One region of the Hominiventricola filiformis genome, then DNA from elsewhere that is predicted to be linked to it. Evidence: predicted binding sites of a transcription regulator. Region 1 holds the regulator's gene; the other holds the start of a gene.
What was found. Region 1 encodes HrcA, which represses chaperone genes, less so after heat shock. Its sites were predicted from a motif close to TGTTAGCACTCNNNNNNNNNGAGTGCTAACA; they were not measured.
Positions count from the first base shown of each region.

Region 2: a site for HrcA is predicted at 9,640-9,670, ahead of LKD36_RS11475 (Hsp20/alpha crystallin family protein). Genes of this name have one in related genera too.

Region 1 is NZ_JAJEPS010000001.1:196,524-208,635, reverse strand. It holds gene LKD36_RS00990 (LCP family protein) at 1-272, shown strand, start outside; gene LKD36_RS00985 (glycosyltransferase) at 348-1,277, shown strand; gene LKD36_RS00980 (tetratricopeptide repeat protein) at 1,274-2,194, shown strand; gene hrcA (heat-inducible transcriptional repressor HrcA) at 2,375-3,397, shown strand; gene grpE (nucleotide exchange factor GrpE) at 3,431-4,018, shown strand; gene dnaK (molecular chaperone DnaK) at 4,057-5,949, shown strand; gene dnaJ (molecular chaperone DnaJ) at 6,061-7,239, shown strand; gene LKD36_RS00955 (aminopeptidase) at 7,249-8,655, shown strand; gene LKD36_RS00950 (aminopeptidase P family protein) at 8,661-10,451, shown strand; gene trpE (anthranilate synthase component I) at 10,894-12,112, shown strand, end outside.
Region 2 is NZ_JAJEPS010000011.1:39,084-51,195, reverse strand. It holds gene LKD36_RS11535 (CotH kinase family protein) at 1-388, shown strand, start outside; gene LKD36_RS11530 (GNAT family N-acetyltransferase) at 364-936, opposite strand; gene LKD36_RS11525 (magnesium transporter CorA family protein) at 948-1,787, opposite strand; partial or broken gene LKD36_RS17695 (YbaK/EbsC family protein) at 2,016-2,126, shown strand; gene LKD36_RS11515 (HD domain-containing protein) at 2,146-2,688, shown strand; gene LKD36_RS11510 (DUF3786 domain-containing protein) at 2,702-3,349, opposite strand; gene LKD36_RS11505 (manganese efflux pump MntP) at 3,577-4,161, shown strand; gene LKD36_RS11500 (hypothetical protein) at 4,192-5,541, shown strand; gene LKD36_RS11495 (U32 family peptidase) at 5,565-6,563, shown strand; gene LKD36_RS11490 (CoA-acylating methylmalonate-semialdehyde dehydrogenase) at 6,608-8,125, opposite strand; gene LKD36_RS11485 (IclR family transcriptional regulator) at 8,349-9,146, shown strand; gene LKD36_RS11480 (VOC family protein) at 9,202-9,546, opposite strand; gene LKD36_RS11475 (Hsp20/alpha crystallin family protein) at 9,785-10,234, shown strand; gene LKD36_RS11470 (Hsp20/alpha crystallin family protein) at 10,316-10,768, shown strand; gene LKD36_RS11465 (iron-containing alcohol dehydrogenase) at 10,819-12,006, opposite strand.

The sequences.
Region 1 (12,112 bases):
CTGTATTCCCGCTGGCAGCTACCAATTATACCAACGATGAGCTTCTTGCAATGGCTCCGCAGCTTCTGACCTACGATATCGTGGATACCACCGGTTTCCCGTTTGACAAGGCGGCTGCTACTGTAAAGGGCAAAGGCTCCTGTGTAATTCCGGTAAATCTGGAAGAAAATGTAAAACAGCTTCATGAGTATCTGTTCGGTACAACGGATTATCAGCCGTCAGATGAAGTAAAAGCAATCTCCAGCCAGATTACAACAGAGACCGGATATTGATTTCAGACATCAGGCGAGGAAGAAAATACTTCCTCGCTTTTTTTATCAGAAAGAAAGTAAGAAAGAGACAGGTAAATGAAAAGAACGGCAGACGTACTGATCCCGGTATATCATCCGGGCAAAGAGCTGGAACAGCTGCTCTCCCTTCTGGAAGCGCAGGACTATCCGGTAAACAGAATCATACTGATGAATACGGAGGAGGCCTGTTTTCCGGCAGAGATTCTGAAAGACCATCCGAAAGCGGAAGTACATCATGTGACCAGGGCGGAGTTTGACCATGGCGGAACCAGAGACCAGGGAATCCGCATGTCAGACGCAGATGTAGTGATCTGCATGACGCAGGATGCCATTCCGGCGGATGAACATATGGCAGGGACACTTCTGAAGGCTTTTGATGATCCGGAAGTCTGGGCTGCCTATGCAAGACAGCTGCCAAAAGAGAACTGCAGGGAAGTGGAAAAATATACAAGAAGTTTTAACTATCCGGAGGAGAGCAGAATCAAGGGAAAAGAAGATCTTCCGATACTTGGAATCAAGACCTTTTTCTGTTCCAATGTGTGTGCGGCATGGAGGCGGGACAAATATCTGGAACTGGGTGGATTTGTGAAAAGGACCATTTTTAATGAGGATATGATCTATGCGGGAACTATTGTGAAAAAAGGCGGAAAGATCGCTTACTGCGCAGATGCGCAGGTGGTGCATTCTCATAATTACAGTGCCCTGGAACAGTTCCACCGGAATTTTGATCTGGCGGTATCCCAGACCATGCATCCGGAGATTTTTGGCGGTATTCGGTCAGAATCTGAGGGAATCCGTCTTGTAAAGAAAAGTCTTTCCTATTGTATCAGGATCGGAAAACCATGGCTGATGATTCAGGTGATGACACAGAGTGCCGGGAAGCTTCTGGGTTATAAGCTGGGACAGCAATATGAGCGGCTTCCGGAAAAAGTGATTCTGGCATGCACCATGAATCGGAAATTCTGGGAGAAGGAGGAAAACCTATGAGAAAGCATCGAATAACTGCAGTTATGGCTGCCATGTTCTGCATGATTCTGATGGCGGGCTGTGGAAACAGCAAGGCTGTACAGGAGCAGCAGATGACGCTTCGCTCCCAGGGTATGGAACAGGCAAAAGAAGGAGACTATGAAGCGGCAGTTGCTTCCTATGATGAAGCATTGGGACTTTCCGATATGTATGTGGGAAACCTGGAGATGGACATTGCAGCCTATAAAGCATCGGCACTGTATGCAGAAGGAAATACGGAGGATGCCATCACTGTCTGCAGTGCAGTTCTGGATGTAAAGAAAAGCCAGGAAATGTATCTGACCAGAGGACTGCTCTATCGGGCAGCAGAGAACAGGGAAGCTGCCAATGCGGATTTCGCCAGTGCCATGGGGATGACTTCGAAGAAAGATAAAATTATGCTGGGAAGACTCTCTTATTATATGGAAGATTATACCAATGCAAAGTCCTATTTGGAAACCGCAGTAAAAGAGGGAAATACGGAAGGAATCTACTGGCAGGCGCAGCTTTACAATGAGATGGGGAATCCGGAATATGCCATAACCCTTTATCAGAATTATCTGAACAGCGGGAATGTGAAACATCAGGATGCCTATGAAAAAGTAGCCTCCTGGCAGCTTGATAATCAGGATTACGATGGAGCTGCATCAACACTGGAAGCCGGTATTTCCATGGGAAATGGCGGATGCCTGCAGAAACTGCTGGCATCGGAGATCGCAGTGTATGAATATAAAGGGGATTTTACAACTGCTCTTCAGAAAATGGAAACCTATCTGGAAAGCTATCCGGATGATGGAGATGCGCAGAGAGAATATACCTTTCTGAAGACACGATCCGAAGACGGACAGTCTGGTGAGGACACAGAGGAAGAAACAGCAGAAGAAAGTACAGAAGAATAAATACGGAAACCATGTGGATGATTCAGTTTTCTACATGGTTTTTTCGTGTTCACAAAATCTCCACAAAAAAATAGAAAATACACTTGACAAAGCACTATAGGTGGTGCTATCTTAAGTTACAGGAAATGTTAGCACTCTTAAATGTTGAGTGCTAACAGGCAGAAGAAAGGAGAGAGTACCATGGAACTGGATGAAAGAAAGAAAAAGATTTTAAAAGTAATTATCCAGAATTACATGGAGACCGGAGAACCGGTAGGATCGAGAACCATATCGAAGGATCCGGACCTGAAGCTTTCCTCTGCTACCATCCGCAATGAAATGTCGGATCTGGAAGAGATGGGTTACATCATTCAACCCCACACTTCCGCCGGAAGAATTCCTTCCGATAAAGGATACCGGCTGTATGTGGATTACCTGATGCAGGAAAAAGACCGGGAAGTGACGGAACTTCAGGAACTGATGGTTCAGCGTACCGACCGGCTGGAAAGTGTGCTGAAGCAGGTGGTAAAGATTCTGGCAAATGATACCAATTATGCCACGATGGTTTCCACTCCACAGTATCATCAGAACAAACTGAAATTCATTCAGTTGTCCCGTGTGGATGCCAATCAGATCCTGGCGGTGATTGTAGCGGAAGGAAATGTGATCCGCAACAAACTCTTACCGGTCTGTGAGGAACTGAGTGATGAAAGTATTCTGAAGCTTAATATCCTGCTGAATACCATGCTGAATGGAAAGACCATTCAGGAAATCAATCTTCAGATGATTTCCAGCATGAAAGAACAGGCCGGTATTCACAGCAACATCGTCAGTGATGTGGTGGATGCAGTCGCCGAAGCGATTCATTCCGATGAGGGAATGGAGATCTACACCGGCGGGGCCACAAACATTTTCCGTTATCCGGAATTAAGTGAGAACGGAAAGGCCAGTGAACTGATACAGACACTGGAGGAGAAGCAGAACCTGGTAGATCTGGTTACAGACACACTGAACAAAGACGAAAAAGGAATTCAGGTATATATCGGTAATGAGACACCGGTAAAATCCATGAAGGACTGCAGTGTTGTCACTGCAACCTACGAACTGGGCGAAGGACTTCAGGGTACCATTGGAATCATTGGTCCCAAGAGAATGGATTACGAGAACGTTATGGGTAAGCTGAAAGCCATGATGGATCAGCTGGATGATGTTTTTCATAAATAGAAAGGCGGAACAACGGTGGAAGAAAACAAGACAATGGAACAGGAACCGGAGATTCAGGAGGAAGAAGTAAAAGCAGAAGATACTGCTGAAGCAGAAGCCACTGAGACGGCCGAGACAGAAGAAACAAAAGCCGATGCGGAACCTGACAAAAAAGGATTCTTCGGAAAGAAGAAAGAGAAAAAAGACAAGAAAGATGAGCAGATCGCAGAACTGACCGATAAAGTAAAACGTCAGCTTGCGGAGTTTGAAAACTTCAGAAACCGTACAGAAAAGGAGAAATCCCAGATGTACATGGTGGGAGCAAGAGATGTGATCGAGAAACTGCTTCCGGTAGTAGATAACTTTGAGCGAGGCTTGAAGAGTATTCCGGAAGATCAGAAAGACGGACCGGTAGCCAGCGGAATGGAAATGATTTATAAACAGCTGATCACGGTTCTTACAGATTTGGGCGTAACCCCCATCGAAGCGGTGGGTCAGGAATTTGATCCGAATTTCCATAATGCAGTGATGCATGCGGAGGATGAGGAACTTGGAGAAAATACAGTATCTGAGGAATTCCAGAAGGGTTACAAATATAAGGATGCAGTGCTTCGTCACAGCATGGTAAAAGTTGTCAATTAACTATTTTTCAGAGATATATTTTTCAGGAGGAAAAAGAAATGAGCAAGATTATTGGTATTGACTTAGGAACAACGAACTCTTGTGTAGCCGTAATGGAAGGTGGAAAACCTACGGTTGTTGCAAATACAGAAGGAGCAAGAACAACACCGTCTATCGTAGCATTTACAAAGACTGGTGAGCGTCTGGTAGGAGAGCCGGCAAAACGTCAGGCAGTTACTAACTCCGAGAAAACCATCTCTTCCATCAAGAGACATATGGGAACTGATTATAAAGTAGACATCGAAGGAAAGAAATATTCTCCGCAGGAGATTTCCGCTATGATCCTGCAGAAGTTGAAAGCAGATGCAGAGAACTATCTGGGCGAGAAAGTAACCGAGGCAGTTATCACTGTTCCGGCATACTTCAATGACGCACAGAGACAGGCAACCAAAGATGCAGGTAAGATCGCAGGACTGGATGTAAAACGTATCATCAATGAGCCGACCGCTGCAGCACTGGCATACGGCCTTGATAATGAGAAAGAGCAGAAGATCATGGTATACGACCTTGGCGGCGGTACCTTCGATGTTTCCATCATCGAGATCGGTGACGGCGTTATCGAGGTTCTGGCTACCGCAGGTGACAACCATCTGGGTGGTGATGACTTCGACCAGAAGATCACAGATTATATGATCTCTGAATTCAAGAAACAGTACGGTGTAGATCTTGGCAACGACAAGATGGCACTGCAGAGACTGAAAGAAGCAGCTGAGAAGGCTAAGAAAGAGTTGTCCGCTTCCACAACAACCAACATCAACCTTCCGTTCATCAGCATGAACGCAGACGGTCCGCTTCACTTTGATATGAACCTGACCAGAGCAAAATTTGATGAGCTGACTCACGATCTGGTAGAGCGTACTGCTAACCCGGTACAGGCAGCTCTCCGCGATGCAGGTATCAGCCCGTCTGAACTTGGTAAAGTTCTGCTGGTAGGTGGTTCCACACGTATCCCGGCAGTACAGGATAAAGTAAAACAGTTAACCGGACATGAGCCGAGCAAATCTCTGAACCCGGATGAGTGTGTGGCAATCGGTGCTTCCATTCAGGGTGGTAAACTTGCAGGAGATGCAGGTGCCGGTGATATCCTTCTTCTGGATGTTACTCCGCTGTCTCTGTCCATCGAGACCATGGGAGGTATCGCAACCCGTCTGATCGAGAGAAATACCACGATCCCGACCAAGAAGAGCCAGATCTTCTCCACCGCAGCTGATAACCAGACCGCTGTAGACATCAACGTAGTACAGGGTGAGAGACAGTTCGCGAAAGACAACAAATCCCTCGGCCAGTTCCGCCTGGATGGAATCCCGCCTGCAAGACGTGGAGTTCCGCAGATCGAGGTTACCTTTGATATTGATGCAAACGGTATCGTAAATGTATCCGCTAAGGATCTGGGTACCGGAAAAGAGCAGCACATCACCATTACCGCCGGTTCCAACATGTCTGATTCCGATATCGATAAGGCAGTCAAAGAAGCTGCTGAGTTCGAGGCACAGGATAAGAAACGGAAAGAGGCCATTGATGCAAGAAACGATGCAGATGCAATGGTATTCCAGACCGAGAAGGCAATGGAGGAAGCCGGAGACAAGATCGACGCTTCTGAGAAAGCAGCTGTTCAGGCGAAGATTGATTCTCTGAAAGCAGTTGTAGACAGAACTGCTAACCAGACTGATATTTCTGATGCAGACATCGATGCACTGAAATCCGGTAAAGAGGATCTGATGAATGCAGCACAGAAACTGTTCCAGAAGATGTATGAGCAGACTGCAGGTGCACAGGGTGCAGGTGCACAGGGTGCAGGTCAGCAGGGCGCAGGTCCGGATATGGGCGGCGCAGGACAGAGTACTTCCGGTCCGGCAGATGACGTGGTAGACGGAGATTACCGCGAGGTTTAATCCGGAACAGGATGAAAATAAAAATAAAGCAGTGGGGGAGCGATAAACTCCCCACTGTTTTTTGCGTGTGCAGATGAATTTCAGCTCACAGCAATTCGAAAGGGAAAAGTTATGGCAGAGACGAAGAGAGATTATTATGAGGTTCTTGGCGTAGACCGGAATGCGGATGACGCAGCCATCAAGAGTGCATATCGAAAACTGGCAAAGAAATATCATCCGGATATGAATCCGGGAGATAAAGAAGCAGAGCAGAAATTCAAAGAGGCTTCCGAGGCATATGCCGTATTAAGTGATGCAGACAAGAGAAGAAAGTACGATCAATTTGGACACGCAGCCTTTGAGCAGGGAGGCGGCGGAGCTGGTGGTTTTGGCGGCTTTGATTTTAATGGCGCTGACATGGGTGATATTTTCGGTGACATTTTTGGTGATATTTTCGGTGGCGGAAGAAGCAGAAGAAACAGCAATGGTCCCATGAGAGGTGCGGACTTACGGGCAAGTGTAAGAATTACGTTTGAAGAGTCTGTTACAGGTTGTGATAAAGAACTGGAGCTTACCTTAAAAGATGAGTGTGAGACCTGTCATGGTACCGGAGCAAAACCGGGTACTACACCGCAGACTTGCCCGAAATGCGGAGGAAAGGGCCAGGTGGTTTATACTCAGCAGTCTCTCTTTGGCATGGTGCAGAATGTACGTCCGTGTCCGGACTGTAACGGAACCGGTAAGATTATCAAAGACAAGTGCCCGAACTGCTACGGAACCGGTTATACGGCAAGCAAGAAGAAGATTGCTGTCACGATCCCGGCAGGTATCGACAATGGACAGAGTATCCGTATCAGAGGAAAGGGAGAGCCTGGTACCAACGGCGGTCCGCGGGGAGACCTGTTGGTAGAAGTGGTTGTATCCAGACATCCGATTTTCCAGAGACAGGATATTGATATCTTCTCCACAGTACCGATCAGTTTCCCGGTTGCAGCATTGGGAGGAACGATCCGTATCAAGACAGTGGACGGCGAAGTTGAATATGATGTGAAACCGGGAACTCAGACGGATACGAGAGTACGTCTTCGTGGAAAAGGTATGCCTTCTCTCCGAAACAAAAATGTCCGCGGTGATCACTATGTAACACTGGTTGTAGAAGTCCCGACTACCTTAAGCCATGGGGCAAAAGAGGCTCTGAAAGAATATGACCGTGAGAACGGAAATACGCTGAATCAGAAAACCGAGAGCGGAGCAAAGCCGAAGAAAAAAGGCTTTATGGATAAATTAAAAGAAAATCTGGAAGATCTGTAAGGAGAAGTTATGGAACGCAAAAACGCATGGAATACCTACGATGAAAATGCCATGAAAGAATTAGAACAGGTAACAGAGCAGTATCGCAGATTTATCTCCGAAGGAAAGACGGAGCGTGAGTGTGCGCAGCTGACGGTAGAAATGGCAAAGGAACACGGCTATATTTCTCTGGAGGAAGCAGTTGCATCTGGCAGGCAGCTGAAGGCCGGAGACAAAATATATGCTGTACACAAGAAAAAACTGGTGGTACTTTTCGAGATCGGTACAGAGCCAATGGAGAAAGGTATGAATATTCTGGGCGCCCATATTGATTCCCCGCGTCTGGATCTGAAACAGAATCCGTTATACGAGGATGGAGAGATGGCACTTCTGGATACCCATTACTATGGTGGCATCAAGAAATATCAGTGGGCATCCATTCCGCTGGCACTCCATGGTGTAGTGGTAAAGAAAGACGGAACTGTCATTGAACTTGCCATTGGCGAGAAGGCAGAAGATCCGGTTCTTGGAATTTCTGATCTTCTGATTCATCTGTCCGGTGAGCAGATGCAGAAGAAAGCGGCTGTTGTGGTAGAAGGCGAGAACCTTAACATCATCGTCGGAAGCCGTCCGTGGAAAGATCCGGAAGAAAAAGATGAGGAGAAGAAAGAACTTATCAAAAAGACGCTGTTGGAGTATCTGAAGAAAGAATACGGCATGGAAGAAGAGGATTTTCTCTCTGCAGAGCTGGAAGCAGTTCCGGCAGGTCCGGCCAGAGATTTTGGACTGGATCGCAGTATGATCCTCGGATACGGACAGGACGACAGAATCTGTGCGTTCACGTCTCTCCTGGCACAGCTGGAGGCAGATCATCCAACTCATACGGCTGTATGTCTTCTGACTGATAAAGAAGAGATCGGCAGCATGGGAGCGACCGGTATGCAGTCCCGTTATTTTGAAAATGTAGTGGCAGAGGTACTGAATCTGACCGGACAGTATTCCGATCTGGCACTGAGAAGGTGTCTGCAGCATTCTCATATGCTGTCTTCTGATGTAAGTGCGGCATTTGATCCGAACTATGCGTCTGCATTTGAAAAGAAAAATATCGCTTATCTGGGAAGAGGTATGGTATTCAACAAATATACTGGTTCCAGAGGAAAATCCGGTTCCAACGATGCCTGCGCAGAATATATCGGCGAACTGCGGAAAGTGATGGACGACAGTAATGTCTGCTGGCAGACTGCGGAGCTTGGAAAAGTGGATCAGGGCGGCGGAGGAACTATCGCCTATATTACTGCCAACTACGGTATGGATGTCATTGACAGCGGCGTGGCTCTTCTGAGCATGCACAGTCCGTGGGAGATCTCCAGCAAAGCAGATATTTATGAGGCATACAAAGGATATAAGGCATTCCAGAAAGCGGACTGGGAGAGGTAAAGCATATGACGGTCAAAGAGCGTGTACAGGCATTAAGAGAGAAAATGAAAGCATCCGGCGTGGCAATGTATGTGGTGCCGTCCACAGACTGCCATGAGTCGGAGTATGTCAGTGAGCATTTCCGGGCAAGAGCCTTTATTACCGGTTTTACCGGATCTGCCGGTACGGCAGTGATTGCACAGGATGATGCGGGGCTGTGGACTGACGGACGGTATTTCCTGCAGGCAGAGGCACAGCTTCAGGGGACGGGGATCCGCCTGTTCCGTATGGGAGAGCCGGGCGTGCCGACCGTAGAAGAATATATACAGGAACACCTGGAAAAAGGCGAGAAGCTGGGATTTGACGGAAGAGTCATGGGTGCATCCCGTGCCTTGGCATTTGCAAAGGCAGCAGAAGAAAATGGAGCTTCTCTTTTCACAGAAGAAGATCTGATCGGGGAGATCTGGGCGGACCGCCCGGAAGTACTGGATGCAGATCTCTTTGTGCTGGAAGAAAAATGGAGCGGAGAGACTACTGATAAGAAACTGGCCCGTGTACGGAAAGCCATGGAAGAAAAAGGCGCTGACCTTCACGTGCTGGCTTCCCTGTGTGATATTGCATGGCTTCTCAACATCCGCGGCGGGGACATTCCCTGCGTTCCGGTTGTATTATCCTTCCTGACCGTGACGAAGAAAGAATGCACCTGGTATGTGCGTCCGTCCGTCATTACCGAGAAAATCAGAAATTATGTGACAGACTTTGGTATTGCCATCAAAGGATACGATGAGATCTATGGGGATCTCAAAAAAGTTCCGGCCTGCAGTAAAGTACTGTTGGATCAGGGAACTGTGAACTACCGTCTGCTCACCAGCATTCCGGAGGAAGCAGAAGTGCTGAACTGTCCGAATCCGACGGAGCTTATGAAGGCTGTGAAAAATGAGACGGAGCAGAAGAATCTTCATCAGTCCCATTTAAAGGAAGGCGTGGCATTTACACGTTTCATGTATTGGCTGAAGACGAAAGTTGGCAAGGAGAAGATCACAGAGATCTCCGCAGCTGAACATCTGGCCGCTTTAAGAAGTGAGCAGAAAGATCTGGTGGAATTAAGCTTCTCACCGATCTGTGGATACGGTGAGCATGGGGCAATCGTTCACTATTCTGCGACAGAGGAATCCGATGTGGAGCTGAAGCCGGAGAGCTTCTTCCTGGTGGATGCAGGCGGACATTATCTGGATGGCACCACCGATACCACCCGTACCTTTGCCATGGGACCGCTGACGGATGAGCAGAAGAAGATGTATACGGCAGTGTTAAGAGGTAATCTGAATCTGTCCCATGCCAGATTTCTGAAAGGATGCTCTGGTTATAATCTGGATGTGATCTGCCGGACACCGCTGTGGCAGATTGGGATGGATTATAAGCATGGCACCGGTCATGGCGTCGGATATTTGCTCAACGTTCATGAAGGACCTAACACATTCCGCTGGAAACTTCCGGAGGGAGCCAATGCGGCAGAACTGGAGCCGGGTATGGTAACTACCGACGAACCGGGTATTTATCTGGAAGGAAAGTACGGTATCCGTCTGGAAAATGAACTTCTCTGTGTGGAAGGACCGAAGAATGAGTACGGTCAGTTCCTGGAGTTCGAGATCCTGACCCTGATTCCGTGGGATCTGGATGCAGTGGATCCTGCCCGGATGACCGAACAGGAGCGCACATGGCTCAATGAATATCATCACACCATATATGAGGCAATCGCGCCCCATCTTCCGAAGGAAGAGCAGGAGTGGCTGGCTCATGCGACGAGAGCAATCTAAATATATTTTTTCAAGTGCAGTCAGAAATGACTGCACTTTTTTCATACTAAGAGACTATGAAATGAATCAATTTCTCTTGACAGTAAGCATCAGATTTGCTAACATGTAGAAAATCAATTGAATCAAGTATCACTTTAAACCGATGAAGCGGAGATAACGGTGATGATGGACGCACAGAGAGCCCGGGAAGCTGAGAGCCGGACCGAACCCACATAATCAAATGGACCGCCGAGGGCGCAGGGAAAGGAATGGATTTCCGAGTATTCTGCGACGTGAGGGCATACGTCAGTTGCCGGGAATATGTTGGTATTCCGTAAGGGTGCGGAGATTTTTTAAGATCCGCAAAGCAAGGTGGCACCGCGGGAAATGTAGATGACTCGTCCTTGACAGATTTTACCAGAGATCTGTCAGGGACTTTTTTGTTGTGTGAAAGGAGAACACCATGAATGTCAGACCGAATTTTCAGGAAGCTTCCGTATTGGCAGTGCAAGGCCTTTACAAATGTATTCCGGTCAGCACGGAGCTGTACTCGGATCTTTATACTCCCATTGAAGTATTACGAAAACTGAAACGGGTCAGCAGACACTGCTATATGCTGGAATCCATTGAGGACAATCAAAAGTGGGGACGCTACACATTTCTTGGATATGACCCGAAGCTGGAGCTAACCTGTACGGATGGAAGGCTGACTGTTAAAAATGGAACGTCCATGGTGTTTGAGGCAAAGCATCCCGGCGAGTACATCCGGCAGATTGTAAAAGAAAATAAAAGTCCAAGGATTGAGGGGTTGCCGACCTTCACCGGCGGACTGGTAGGATATTTCTCCTACGATTACATGAAATATGCAGAATCGGCGCTGAAGCTTACTGCGAAGGATGAAGAAGGGTTTAAAGACGTGGATCTGATGCTGTTCGACAAGGTCATTGCCTTTGATCACTTCCGGCAGAAAGTGATCCTCATTGTCAACATCCGCTGCGAGAATCTGGAGACAGAGTATCACAAGGCAGAGGTGGAACTGGAGACCATGAGACGGCTTCTCTCCGATGGGGAGATGGCTCCTCTGGAACCGGGCCGCTGCACTTCCGATTTCCGGGCACTGTTCGACAAAGAGCGGTATTGCAGCATGGTGGAGAAAGCCAAGCACTACATCCGTGAGGGGGATATTTTTCAGGTGGTACTGTCAAACCGGCTGGAAGCAGACTATGAAGGAAGCCTTCTCAATACATACCGGGTCTTAAGAACGCTGAATCCTTCCCCCTATATGTTTTATTTCTCCAGTGACGATATGGAAATTGCCGGAGCTTCCCCGGAGACACTGGTGAAGCTGGAGAACCGGACTCTTCATACCTTTCCGTTGGCGGGCACCCGGCCGAGAGGAGCCACCGAGGAGGAAGATCAAAAACTGGAAGAAGAGCTGCTGACAGATGAAAAAGAGCGGGCAGAGCACAATATGCTGGTGGATCTGGGAAGAAATGACATCGGAAAGATCAGTGAGTTTGGTTCTGTCAAAGTAGAAAAATATATGAGTATGGAACGATTCTCCCATGTCATGCATATTGGTTCCACAGTGGCAGGCACCATCCGGGAAGACCTGGATGCAGCAGATGCCGTGGACGCCATCCTTCCTGCAGGGACCCTTTCCGGGGCACCGAAGATCCGGG
Region 2 (12,112 bases), on a different contig from region 1:
CGGCTATGCCCAGAAAAAGAAATATGGCGGTGATCCAAAAAGAGATTATGTCAGCCAGATCCAGGAATACATGGGAACAGAGAAAGACTGTACCTGGTATATGGAGCTTATGAAAATTCCGGAATTTCAGGATGCAGTACAGGAATGTTATCAGACGACTGCCCGCGATGTTTTCCTGACATCAGAACAGCTTATTGAGGATTACCGACACAGAATTGCCAAGTCTGCAGAATATACAGAAAGCATCTGGCCTGTAGCAGAGATTGCTGAGAACTGCGGACATGATCCCGTACAGTTTTCCTGTTGGAATGACGCAGTCGATTATCTAAAAAACTGGACAAAAAAGAGAATTCAATATTTTGATCAGAAATGGATGTCCTCCAACTGAGAAAATGGAATCGGAGACGGCTGCTCGTCAGCATGTTCTCCGATTATTTTTTCCATCCAGATCATATTGTACCAGCGATGAAATTTGTAACCGCATTTTTGAAATTCACCTACCATGCGATAACCCAGATGGGCGTGAAATTCTCCACTGTTCTTCGTCAGTGTTTCATCCTCTTCTCCGTCTGGCCAGGCAATACAGGCATTCATGTTTAAAATGCCCTGAGTTTTCAACACCTGTTCCAGTGCATCGTGAAGTTTTCCACCAACACCTTTGTGTATCTTCCGCTCATCCACATAAATCGACGTTTCCACCGCCCAGTCATAGGCCGGCCGGTCATGAAACGGTCCCACATAGGCATAGCCCAACAACTCTCCGTCTTCTTCTGCCACCAGATAAGGATATTTTTCCAGCGTATGCCGGATTCTGGAACGAAATTCTTCTACCGAAGGAACCTCATATTCAAACGTAATGGCCGTATGCTCCACATAAGGCGCGTATATTTTCAAAAGCGCTTCTGCATCATTTTCCGTTGCTCTGCGTATCTGCATATTTTCTCCTTCTACCAGAATTTCTTCTTTTTAAAATATAGAATGTTTAATATCGTAATCACAATACTCAAAAGAATGATGAATCCATACCCATAATGCCAGGTAAGTTCCGGCATATTGGTAAAGTTCATACCATACCAGCCTGCCACCAATGAAAGTGGCAGCACAATGGTCGTAACAATCGTAAGCAGCTTCATGATCTCGTTCTGGCGCTCATCAATCAGGGACTGGTATACTTCGCGGATCTGCACACAGTAATCTCTGAGCATCAGTGTCTCATCATGAAGTCGGTTAACTCGTTCCGTAAGCAATGAAAAACTGCGCTTTTCTTTTTCTTTGAAAATGTGATTGTCGTCCTCACACAAAATACTGCTCAGATCTGCCAGCTGCAGATAGTAATGTGAAAACAGGCTGACTTTTCTTCTGTATCCACTAATCTCATGATTGAACGGAATGTCACTGCCCTTTTCCAGCACCATGTCCTCCAGTTCCTCCAGACTATGTTCCAGTTTCGTGATAAATATCACATCATCCTTGATCAGATATTCTAGAAAATCCGCAAAGAAAATTCCAAGCTCCGGCTGTTTTTCATCGCCTGCCTTCAGCATTTCTTTCAGCCACTCTAGAACTTTGCCGCTGTCATCCACAAATATAATTTTATCTTTTTCTATCCGAAAATAAAATCCGGTATGGGAACGATTCTTTGCTCTGGACGGAATATAAAGGCTTCCCACGTAGGAGCCCTGTATCTTCTCCACTTTACAGAACCGAATCCCTCCAGATATTTCCATGCCTTCTTTTACCGCTTCTTTTTCTGTCATCACCTGAATAAATGTGCCCAGCTGATTCAATCCATATCCCTCCTGTCTGCTTCTACTTATGTTATATCTCAATCTTCCCCTTTTCGCAATTTTAATTCGAAGCATTTTCATTGACAGTTGTACCTTTGCGCCCTAAAATACCAGTAAACATATTACAGCAAGGAGCGCTTACTCATGTCATTCACAAAAGCAAAGGCTTATCTTGAATCTGTCGGCTTTGCCGATCATATTATGGAACCGGAGGCATCCACCGCAACTGTTGTGGAAGCTGCCGGTAATGACCATAGCGCCGTCCAGCTGACCATTCCGGAACTGGAGCAAGTAGCCAATGCCCGCGGATGGGTGGATGTCTGCAAGGAAGCAGTCTAAAAAGGAGGGACAAACTCCTATGAGAATGAACACCTATACCGGAAAACGGTTTGATCCCATGCAAATGACACCGGAGGAGGTCTCCCTCCGGGATATTGCCCATGCCTTAAGTCTTCTCTGCCGCGGCGGCGGACATATGAAATATTTCTATACCGTAGGACTTCATTCCCTGAACTGCGCCCGGGAAGCAGCTTCCCGCGGATGGTCCGACCGGCTGGTACTGGCCTGTCTGCTTCACGATGCCAGCGAAGCTTACCTATCCGACATTATCCGCCCGGTAAAAGTACACCTCTCCAATTATCTGGAGATTGAAGAGCAGATCATGCAGACCATTCTGACCCACTTTCATCTGGGTGATCTGACTCCGGAAGAACATGCTTTGTGGCATCAGATTGATGACGAAATGCTCAGTCAGGAACTGAAAAGTCTCATGAATGGAGAACATGAAATGGTTCCCGTTCCCCTGACGTCTAAACCCGATTTTCGGGAACGGCCCCATGAAGAGGTGGAGGAAGAATTTTATCAGCTGGCGGAATCACTGGTACAAAAAATGCAGGCATAAAGCCTGCACTTTTTTATCTGGCACTTTCCAGCCGTATCACGTCCATCAACTCTGCCAGCCGGTCCAGCAGATCTCCCTGCAGATAATAAGTCGTCTCAAAATTTAAAAATTTCATAGTCTGACTGTCCCAGAGAATCCGGATCTGCGGAGCAAATTCATCATCTCCCTCCCAGAACTGAAGAAGCACCGGAAAGAACGGAAAAGCCGGAATCTGCGCTGTCACATCCGCACCGGCAAGCCTAGCTTTCACCTCGCCGCCCATGATCTTACAGGCTGCTTTCAATTCTTCCACTTTTCCATTAAATGCATCTGCATACTTCTGTGCAAAAAGATTGGCATCCGGACTCGACCCCGCTGCCGCAAAATTTCCGATCAATTTCCAGTCACCGGTAAGCGCCGGGATTTCCTGTTCAGTTCCGTGACAGAGCATATCATAGATGGTCATGACAATGGTATATTCCCGGCACTCCACATAGCCATTCTCCACTTTTCCTTCCACGGCTGCTGTCTTTCGATCAATCCGATAGTCCGTATCCAGATACCGGATATATAAATAAGACTCATCTATTGATAAGTGAAATTTCGCCGCCAGTTTTTCCGGATCATATTTCAGGAAATACTGTCTGCCGATATCTACCTGTTTTTCATAATTGGAAGCCATCTTTTTTCCTCCGTCATCCACCTGATTTCTTCTTTTATCTTACACAACTTTCCTTTTCCTGTAAATCATGGGATTCCACATTGACAGATCATTTTTCTAATGATAAACTATCATCAATAAAAATCCCATGAAGAGCATGGAGTTTGTTCATTTTGGAATCATATACCCAAGTATAGTCGTTCGTCTGTACTTGGGTTTTTTAATGCTTACGCAGGAGGAAGTCGAAAGTGGAATGGAATCTATTATTTTTCTTTAACAGCATATTGCTTGGTGTGGGACTGGCCATGGATGCCTTTTCCGTATCTCTTTCCAATGGACTCAATGAACCTCACATGCGGGTGAAAAAAATGTGTATTATTGCAGGTACCTTCGGATTTTTCCAGGCATTTATGCCTATGGCCGGCTGGTTCTGTGTTCACACGATCGTAGAGTACTTCAAGGCATTTGAAAAATTCATTCCATGGATTGCCCTCTTCCTGCTGCTTTATATCGGCGGTAAGATGGTATGGGAAGGACTGTACGGTGAGGAGGAAGCAGAAGAAGTGGTCCGCCTTGGAGCTGCCGGCCTTCTGATGCAGGGAATTGCCACCTCCATCGATGCGTTATCTGTCGGATTTACCATTGCTGATTATGGTTTTGTCATGGCTTTCGTCTGTTCCCTGATCGTTGCTGCCACTACCTTTTGTATCAGCTATTCCGGTCTGATCATCGGCAAAAAATTTGGAACCCGATTTGCAGACAGAGCAACTGTTTTCGGCGGTGTGATTCTGGTTTTCATTGGACTGGAAATCTTCATCACCGGGATCTTCTGATCCGGAAACATCTAATACAGGAGTAATCTCATGACCCTTATACCGCCGGAACTTTTTGGAGTTCCCATGATTCCTTTTGGACTCCTCAGCGCATTTGTAAATAAAAAAGAGGTACGCATTACAGAATTTTCTGAAACAGGGTTCCGGTTTCGTACCGCAAAACCATGTTCCGCCCCGGTGAATATCCGCCTTGCTTTCTGGCAGATGGAGCTTTCTTCCTATCAAGAAGTATCCCTTTCTGTCACCTCCTTTTCCTTCGAGCAGCGATATGATTATTTTTATGAATATACTGTACTCACAAAAGATCCCGTCTATCGCTCTGCTGTAAATGCATTGTTGGGCTGGTATGGATCTTATGTCAACCTGAAGTTGACCGAAGACGACAGCGAGCTTTCCATGGCGCTCACCGGATATCCGGCGGAACAGGAGAACATACACTTCGAAACCTTCGCTGCTCAAAAACAGGCATGGTTTCAGGAACCGGATAATCTGCCGGATTTTTCATTTCTGAATACAAATACTCCGGAACTGGCGATCGAACTGGACCGTCCGGAACTTTATACTTCTTATCTGAATATGAATTTTTCAGACTGGCTCTCCCAATATTGGGCATCTAACCATCTGTCCTGGCATCCATTGTCCCGGCTGCAGCTGACTCGCCTTTATATTGGAAATCAGTTCTGTCATCTGCTGTTCCCGAAAGAGGATGTCCTGTTTGCGCTTATGGACAAGGCCTGGGCAGATGGATTGGCAATAACCCTTTCCTTTTCTTATCTTCGAGAGTTTATGCTGAAACCAATTCAGCAGCTGCTCGAAACATTAAATTTCTGGTGTCAGAAACACCAGACGACCGTGGAAATTGTCGTCAATGACTGGGCTATGACAGACCTTCTGACAGACTTTCCACATCTGCACCCTATTCTTGGAGTACTTATCAACAAACGCCGGAAAGATCCACGTCTTTCTTATAAGAAAGGGGAACTTTCTGCCCTCTCCGAAAACAGCATAAATGCAGATTTTTATCGAAATTTTCTTGCCGAAACCTGCAGGATCACACGGTATGAAGAGGAATCCTGTGGTTATCTTCCAGAACTATCGGAAGGAAAGCACAGCCTTCATCTGCCCTTTTACCAGACCAACACCTCCCAGTACTGTCCACTCTATGCCCGCTGCAAAAGAGGCAGTCGCGGCGCACAGACACTCCCAAAGGACTGCCCCCACTGGTGCAGGGAATATGCCTTTCTCTATCCGGCTCACCTTCACATGCTCGGACGATATAATTCCCTGTTTGCACTGGATACCGGGATTCTACGGTCGCCGGAACTGCTTGGTGGATGGCTACGAGAAGGCGTTGACCGTCTGGTTGTCAATCTTCTGTAATTTTATTTTAATGGAGAATCTTTATGAAACTGACTGTTGGACTTGGATCTGTCGATGAATATATTCGTTTTAGCGAAGCGGGTGCCGATGAATTCTTCTGCGGGTATGTTCCTTATTCCTGGACGCAGAAATACGACACAATGATGCCTCTTAACAGGAGGGAAGTACTCTGCTCCAATGTACAGCTGGGTGCTTTCTCCGAGCTGGAAATCCTGTCATCCATGATACGGGACTATCAGCGTCCGGTTCATCTGACCTTCAACTCTCTTTTCTATCTGCCGGAACAGTATCCGGAGATCGCTAAGATCATGAAAGCCTGTATGTGCCTTGGATTTCAGAGTTATATTATTGCCGACCCGGCGCTCATTCTGTATCTTCGGGAACATAACATTGACTGTGAGATTCATTTAAGCGGCGAAACCGGGGAAGTCAACAGCCGTATGGTCGATTTTTTCCAGCAGTTTTCTTTAAAAAGAGTAATTTTTCATCGAAAGAACAACTTTGACGATATGAAAGCAGTCATCGACGCAGAAAAATCCCATGGCGGTCTGCGGTCCAGGACAGAATTTGAGGCATTCGTCCTTAATGAAATGTGCCAGTTCGCCGGCGCTTTCTGCAATTCTTTCCACTGTGATGAACTGGGACACCTGTGCCGGGTTTCCTACTGGCTGGAGCCTTTAAGGGAATCTTGCGGTGACTCATCTCTCAGACAGCTTCACCCGTCACCACCTGCTGCTTCGCCACAAACAAGCTTGCCACATACCCCCGATCTTCCAGATGGCTATCTCTGTGGTGCTACCGGATGCGGACTCTGCGCCCTTTACCGTCTTCGGGAAATCGGCATTACTCACCTGAAACTGGTGGGGCGCGGCAATTACAATGACTATATGGAACAGGATATCCGCATCCTTCGGCGAGCACTTACCCTGCTGGAGCAGAGTACTTCCGAAGAAGATTTTAAGGACACTTTGCGTCGCACGCTTTTTTCTTATAAATGCAGCAAGGTCTGCTACTATCTGTAGCAGACCTTGCTGTGATATAGGAATGTAAGTTTACAGATTTCTTTTTATCTTTCAACTGTTCCTTCCCAAGTATCCATTGCTTTCTTATGGGAAGTCTCATCGTACCAGTGTTTTGTAACGGTCTTTGCACGAGTGTAGAATCTCACACCATCTTTTCCAAGTACATGCAGATCACCGAAGAAGGATTCTTTGTTTCCGGAGAACGGGAAATATGCAGTCGGAACCGGAATACCTACGTTGATACCAACCATGCCGCCATCGGTCAAAAACTCAAATTTTCTTGCATAATATCCGTTCTGGGTGAAGATTACGGAACCATTTGCAAACGGATTGGCGTTCATCAGAGCAAGTCCTTCGTCAAAATCTTTCACTCTCTTAATCAGCGTTACCGGTCCGAAGATCTCTCTGTCACCTACGGTCATGCCCGGTTTTACGTTATCAAGAATGGTCGGTCCTACGAAGAATCCATTCTGATACGGTTCGTCTACTTTCACATTTCTTCCATCCAGTACCAGCGTAGCACCTTCGTCTACACCTTTCTGAATCCACTCACATACTTTCTGCTGATGTGCCTTTGATACTACCGGACCAAGTTTGGTCTCCGGGTCATAGGAGCATCCCACTTTCATAGCTTCTGCTTTCTTCTTCAGCAGTGCAACGAATTTATCTGCAATGCTCTCCTGTACCACGATAACCGGCAGAGCCATGCAGCGCATTCCTGCGCATCCGTAAGTGGAGTTGATGATTGCATTAGTTGCACTCTCCAGATCAGCATCTTCCAGAACCAGTGCATGGTTCTTTGCCTCACACTGTGCCTGTACACGTTTTCCGTTTGCTGCTGCTTTAGAGTAAATATATTTACCAACACCGGTTGTTCCTACGAAAGTAACAGCCTTTACACGAGGATCGGTCATGAAAATCTCAGCTTCCTGACGGCTGCAGGTTACCAGGTTTACAACACCTTTCGGGAATCCTGCTTCCTCATAGAAGAGTTCCAGAATTCTCATGGAAGTCAGCGGAGTCTGGCTTGCTGCTTTTAATACAACCGTGTTACCGGTAGCAATTGCCAGCGGAACCATCCAGCCCCACGGAATCATAGCCGGGAAGTTAAACGGAACGATGCCTGCTACAACGCCGAGCGGCATACGGTAGGTTGCAGTATCAAATCCGGTAGTTACCTGAAGGGATGCATCTCCCTGTACCAGAGTCGGAAGGCTGCATGCATGCTCTGTCGGCTCAATAGCCTTCAGCACATCACCTCTTGCCTCTCCAAGAGTTTTTCCAAGCTCTTTGGAGCAGAGAAGTGTCAGTTCATCCAGATGCTCTACCAGTACATTTCTCCATTTAAACATCATCTGTGTTCTTGCGCTTAAAGACTTCTGAGACCACTCCGGGAAAGCAGCCTGTGCAGAAGCGATTGCCTCTTCTACTTCCTCTGCAGTACAGCACGGAACTTCTGCCATCACTTCACCGGTACTGGAGTTGGTTACTTCCATCCATTTCGTTGTCTTAGATTCTTTCCACTCTCCGTTTACACAATATTTTTTTCTTTCTACACCCATGATTTCTCCTCCAATTTTGCAAGCCATTATTTCATTTTGCGTGTTTCAATTTCGAATGTAATTTATATATATCACTTTCTGTTTTCAAAGTCAATATTATTTTTCTATTTTATAAATTTAATTTCATTATTTGAATTCTAATTTTGCATTTTAGTTTTCTATTGATTTTTTTGCCATTTTCATAGTATTATAATAAGTAAGATCGAATCAGAAAGGTAATACTATGAGAACAAATTCTAATGGAGGCAATGAGAAAAATTCCAACCAGTCCTCTGATAAACTGCTTCAAATTATGGAAGCTTTAGCAAAAGAACGCCTGCCTGTCCGGCTTCAGGATCTCAGTGCACAGGTAAATATGTCCCAGTCAACGGTGCTTCGCTATTTAAACGCACTTCAAAGTTCTAATTATGTATATCAGGAAGAATCAACTTCCCGTTATGCATTGACCTGGAAGATCTGCGGACTGAGCGAACATTTAAATTCTAATCTTGGACTACGCAGTATTACTGCACCGTATATTACCGAACTTGTAAATAAGCTGAACCTTGGTGTCTGTCTGGTTATTGAACAGGATCATGATTGTGTCTATCTGGACTGTGTGGATGCTTCCCCATCATTTCAGCATACATTCCAGCGAATTGGAAAACGGGCACCCATGCATGCTACCGGATCCGGCAAGCTGCTCCTCTCCCAGAAAACTCCATCCCAGCTTTCCGACTATCTGGTGCTCCGGGGACTTCCCAAATTCACGGACTATACCATTACTTCTCAGGATGATTTTCTCGCCGAGCTGAAAAAAGTCCGTGAAAGCAAAATGGGCATGGATAATCAGGAATGTGAATTGGGTCTGATCTGCGTTTCCATGCCGCTATACACCTACTCCGGTTCCATTATTGCCGGACTGAGTGTCTTCGGAGATTCCGATAAAATGACACAGGAACGAATTCATTCAGAAATCGCTCCACTGCTCCGTGCCGCTACTAACGAAATCTCCCTTCATCTTGGATACGAAGAAGCATAAAAAACCGCAGGTTCATGGTTATTTCATCCACGAACCTGCGGTTCTCTTTTCTTTCTCAGCTGTTCACTTTCCACTTATCCAGAGGCTTCAGCTCAATTTTTGTGCCGTTGGGAAGCTGGAACCAGTGATCATTCATCACTTTTACTGGGTATCCAGTAAGCTTCTCCATCGTTTCTGAAACGGATTCCACTGCGATGGAAATGTGACCATATCCGTTCTGCGCTTCCGTATCAATCTTCTCAGCAGTCTCATTTAACTGGATTCCTTCCATATACCAGCATCTGCGGACCGGTTTCTCGCCATCCTCTCTCCATTTTCTCATTCCAAATACTTCTTCGAAAAAACGCTGCGCATCTTCATAGGATTCCGTAAGAAGACCTGCGTGGTCAATCTTTGCCATTTTTCCGTACCTCCTTTTCTTTACAGCATATCGAATATTCTCTTTTTCTGCAACGTGAAATCTATTTTAAGAGTTCACAAAAAGTTCACAAAAAATTAGCACTCACCTCTTGACAGTGCTAATAATGCGTGCTATATTACATATAGAACAAAGGAAGGGGAACAAAAAGAAGAGTTCCTGGTACGGAGTTCCAAAAAATGACAATAAATATGAGGTTCACTGAAAGGAGAAATGACTTATGTTGATGCCTAGTATTTTTAATGATAACGTATTTGATGATTTCTTTGATTTTCCGTTTTACGATGACAGAGCTGAGAAAAAGCTTTACGGTCACCATGCAGCTAATCTGATGAAGACCGATATTCAGGAACATGAGGATGGCTACACTCTGGAGATGGATCTTCCGGGATTCAAGAAAGAGGAAATTCAGATTGAACTGAACAATGGTTACATGACCATCAGTGCAGCCAAAGGTCTGGATGAAGATGAGAAGGACAAGAAATCCGGTAAATACATCCGCCGCGAGCGTTACACCGGTTCCTGCCAGCGTAGCTTCTATGTTGGTGAGGATGTTACCGAAGAGGATATCAAAGCTGAATTTAAGCATGGTATCCTGAAACTCTTCGTTCCGAAAAAAGAAGCAAAACCTGCTGTTGAGCAGAAGAAATATGTTTCCATTGAAGGATAACTGATTCCCCCGGCGGGAAACCGCCGGGAAGTAACTTTGAACATTTTGAATATAATTTTTATTTTTAAGGAGAGATGACTTATGTTGATGCCGAGCATTTTTAATACAAACTTATTTGATGATTTCTTTGATTTTCCGTTCTATGATGATACCAAAGCTGAGAAAAAACTCTATGGTCACCATGCAGCTAATCTGATGAAGACCGATATTCAGGAACACGATGATGGTTATACTCTGGAGATGGATCTTCCGGGATTCAAGAAAGACGAAATTCAGATTGAACTGAACAATGGTTACATGACCATAAGTGCAGCCAAAGGTCTGGACGAGGATGAAAAAGATAAGAAATCCGGTAAGTACATCCGCCGCGAGCGTTACACCGGTTCCTGCCAGCGTAGCTTCTATGTTGGAGAGGATGTTACCGAAGAGGATATCAAGGCTGAATTTAAACATGGTATCCTGAAACTCTTCGTTCCGAAGAAAGAAGCAAAACCTGCTGTTGAGCAGAAGAAATATGTTTCTATTGAAGGATAAAGAACTATTGAAGAGGGAGCCGCAAGGCTCCCTCTTTTTATGTTCATCTGCTATTCCTGATTGGCCATGCGATAGATCGCAATCATATCTTCCGGATACAGATCCTTTGCAGAACCTTTATGGCCTCCGGATGCTCTTGCGCAGGAATCTGCCATCTCTTTTATCTGCTCATCTGTCGGTGCGATACCAAGTTCCTTAAAGTTTACCGGCATTCCGATCTCATGATAGAAATCTTCCATTGCCTCAATTCCTTTCAGTGCCGTCTTCTCATCGGTCTCCCCTGGTGTAACTCCCATGACATGAGTCGCATAGCGTACAAATCTCGGCAGACAATTTTTATAAACATATCTTGCCCAGCTCGGCCAGATTGCCGCAAGACCGGCACCATGAGTCACATCGAACATGCCGCCCATCTCATGCTCCAGCATATGGGATGCAAAGTCTCCGCCGTCATTTCCACAGCCGGTCAGTCCGTTATGCGCCAGACTTCCTGACCACATAATCTCTGCCCGTGCCTCATAATTCGTCGGATCATGATGGAGAATTTTTGCATATTTCATAACGGTGCGGAGAAGTCCTTCTGCGATTTCATCCGTAATCTCCATATTTCCACCCTGCGTGAAATATCTCTCCATAGTATGCATCATAATATCCGTGCATCCGGATTCAGTCTGATAATCCGGCAGAGTCATCGTCAATTCCGGATTCATAATGGCAAACTTCGGACGCGCAATATCATCATTGTAAGAACGTTTTTCCTTGGTTTCTTCATTAGTAATAACACAGCTGTTGCTGGTCTCACTGCCGGCTGCCGCAATCGTCAGGACAGATGCAATGGGCAGGAATTTCTGTGCAGTGCGTTTCTTTTCAAACAGTTCCCATACATCTTTTTCCGGCTCTGCGAGTCCGTAGGAAATTGCTTTTGAAGAATCAATTGTGGAACCACCTCCAACTGCAAGAATAAAATCAATGCCCTCTTTCTTACCAAGTGCAATTCCTTCCCGCACTTTGGACAGATGCGGATTCGGCACGACGCCGCCCAACTCTACATGAGCCACTCCTGCTGCGTCAAGAGACGCTTTCACCCTGTCAATCAGACCTGATTTCACAGCACTTTTGCCGCCATAGTGGATCAGTACTTTTTTTGCCCCATATGCCTTTACCAGTTCCCCTGCCTGATTTTCCGTGCCTTTTCCAAAAATAACTTTTGTAGGTGAATAATACTCAAATCCAAACATGTTGTTACCTCCTTTACACCTTCGTGTTTTGCTTTCCGAGATAATTATATCAGGAAATAAATCTGCGCTCAAGACAAGACTTTTTTCTGAAATTTTTCTAAATATA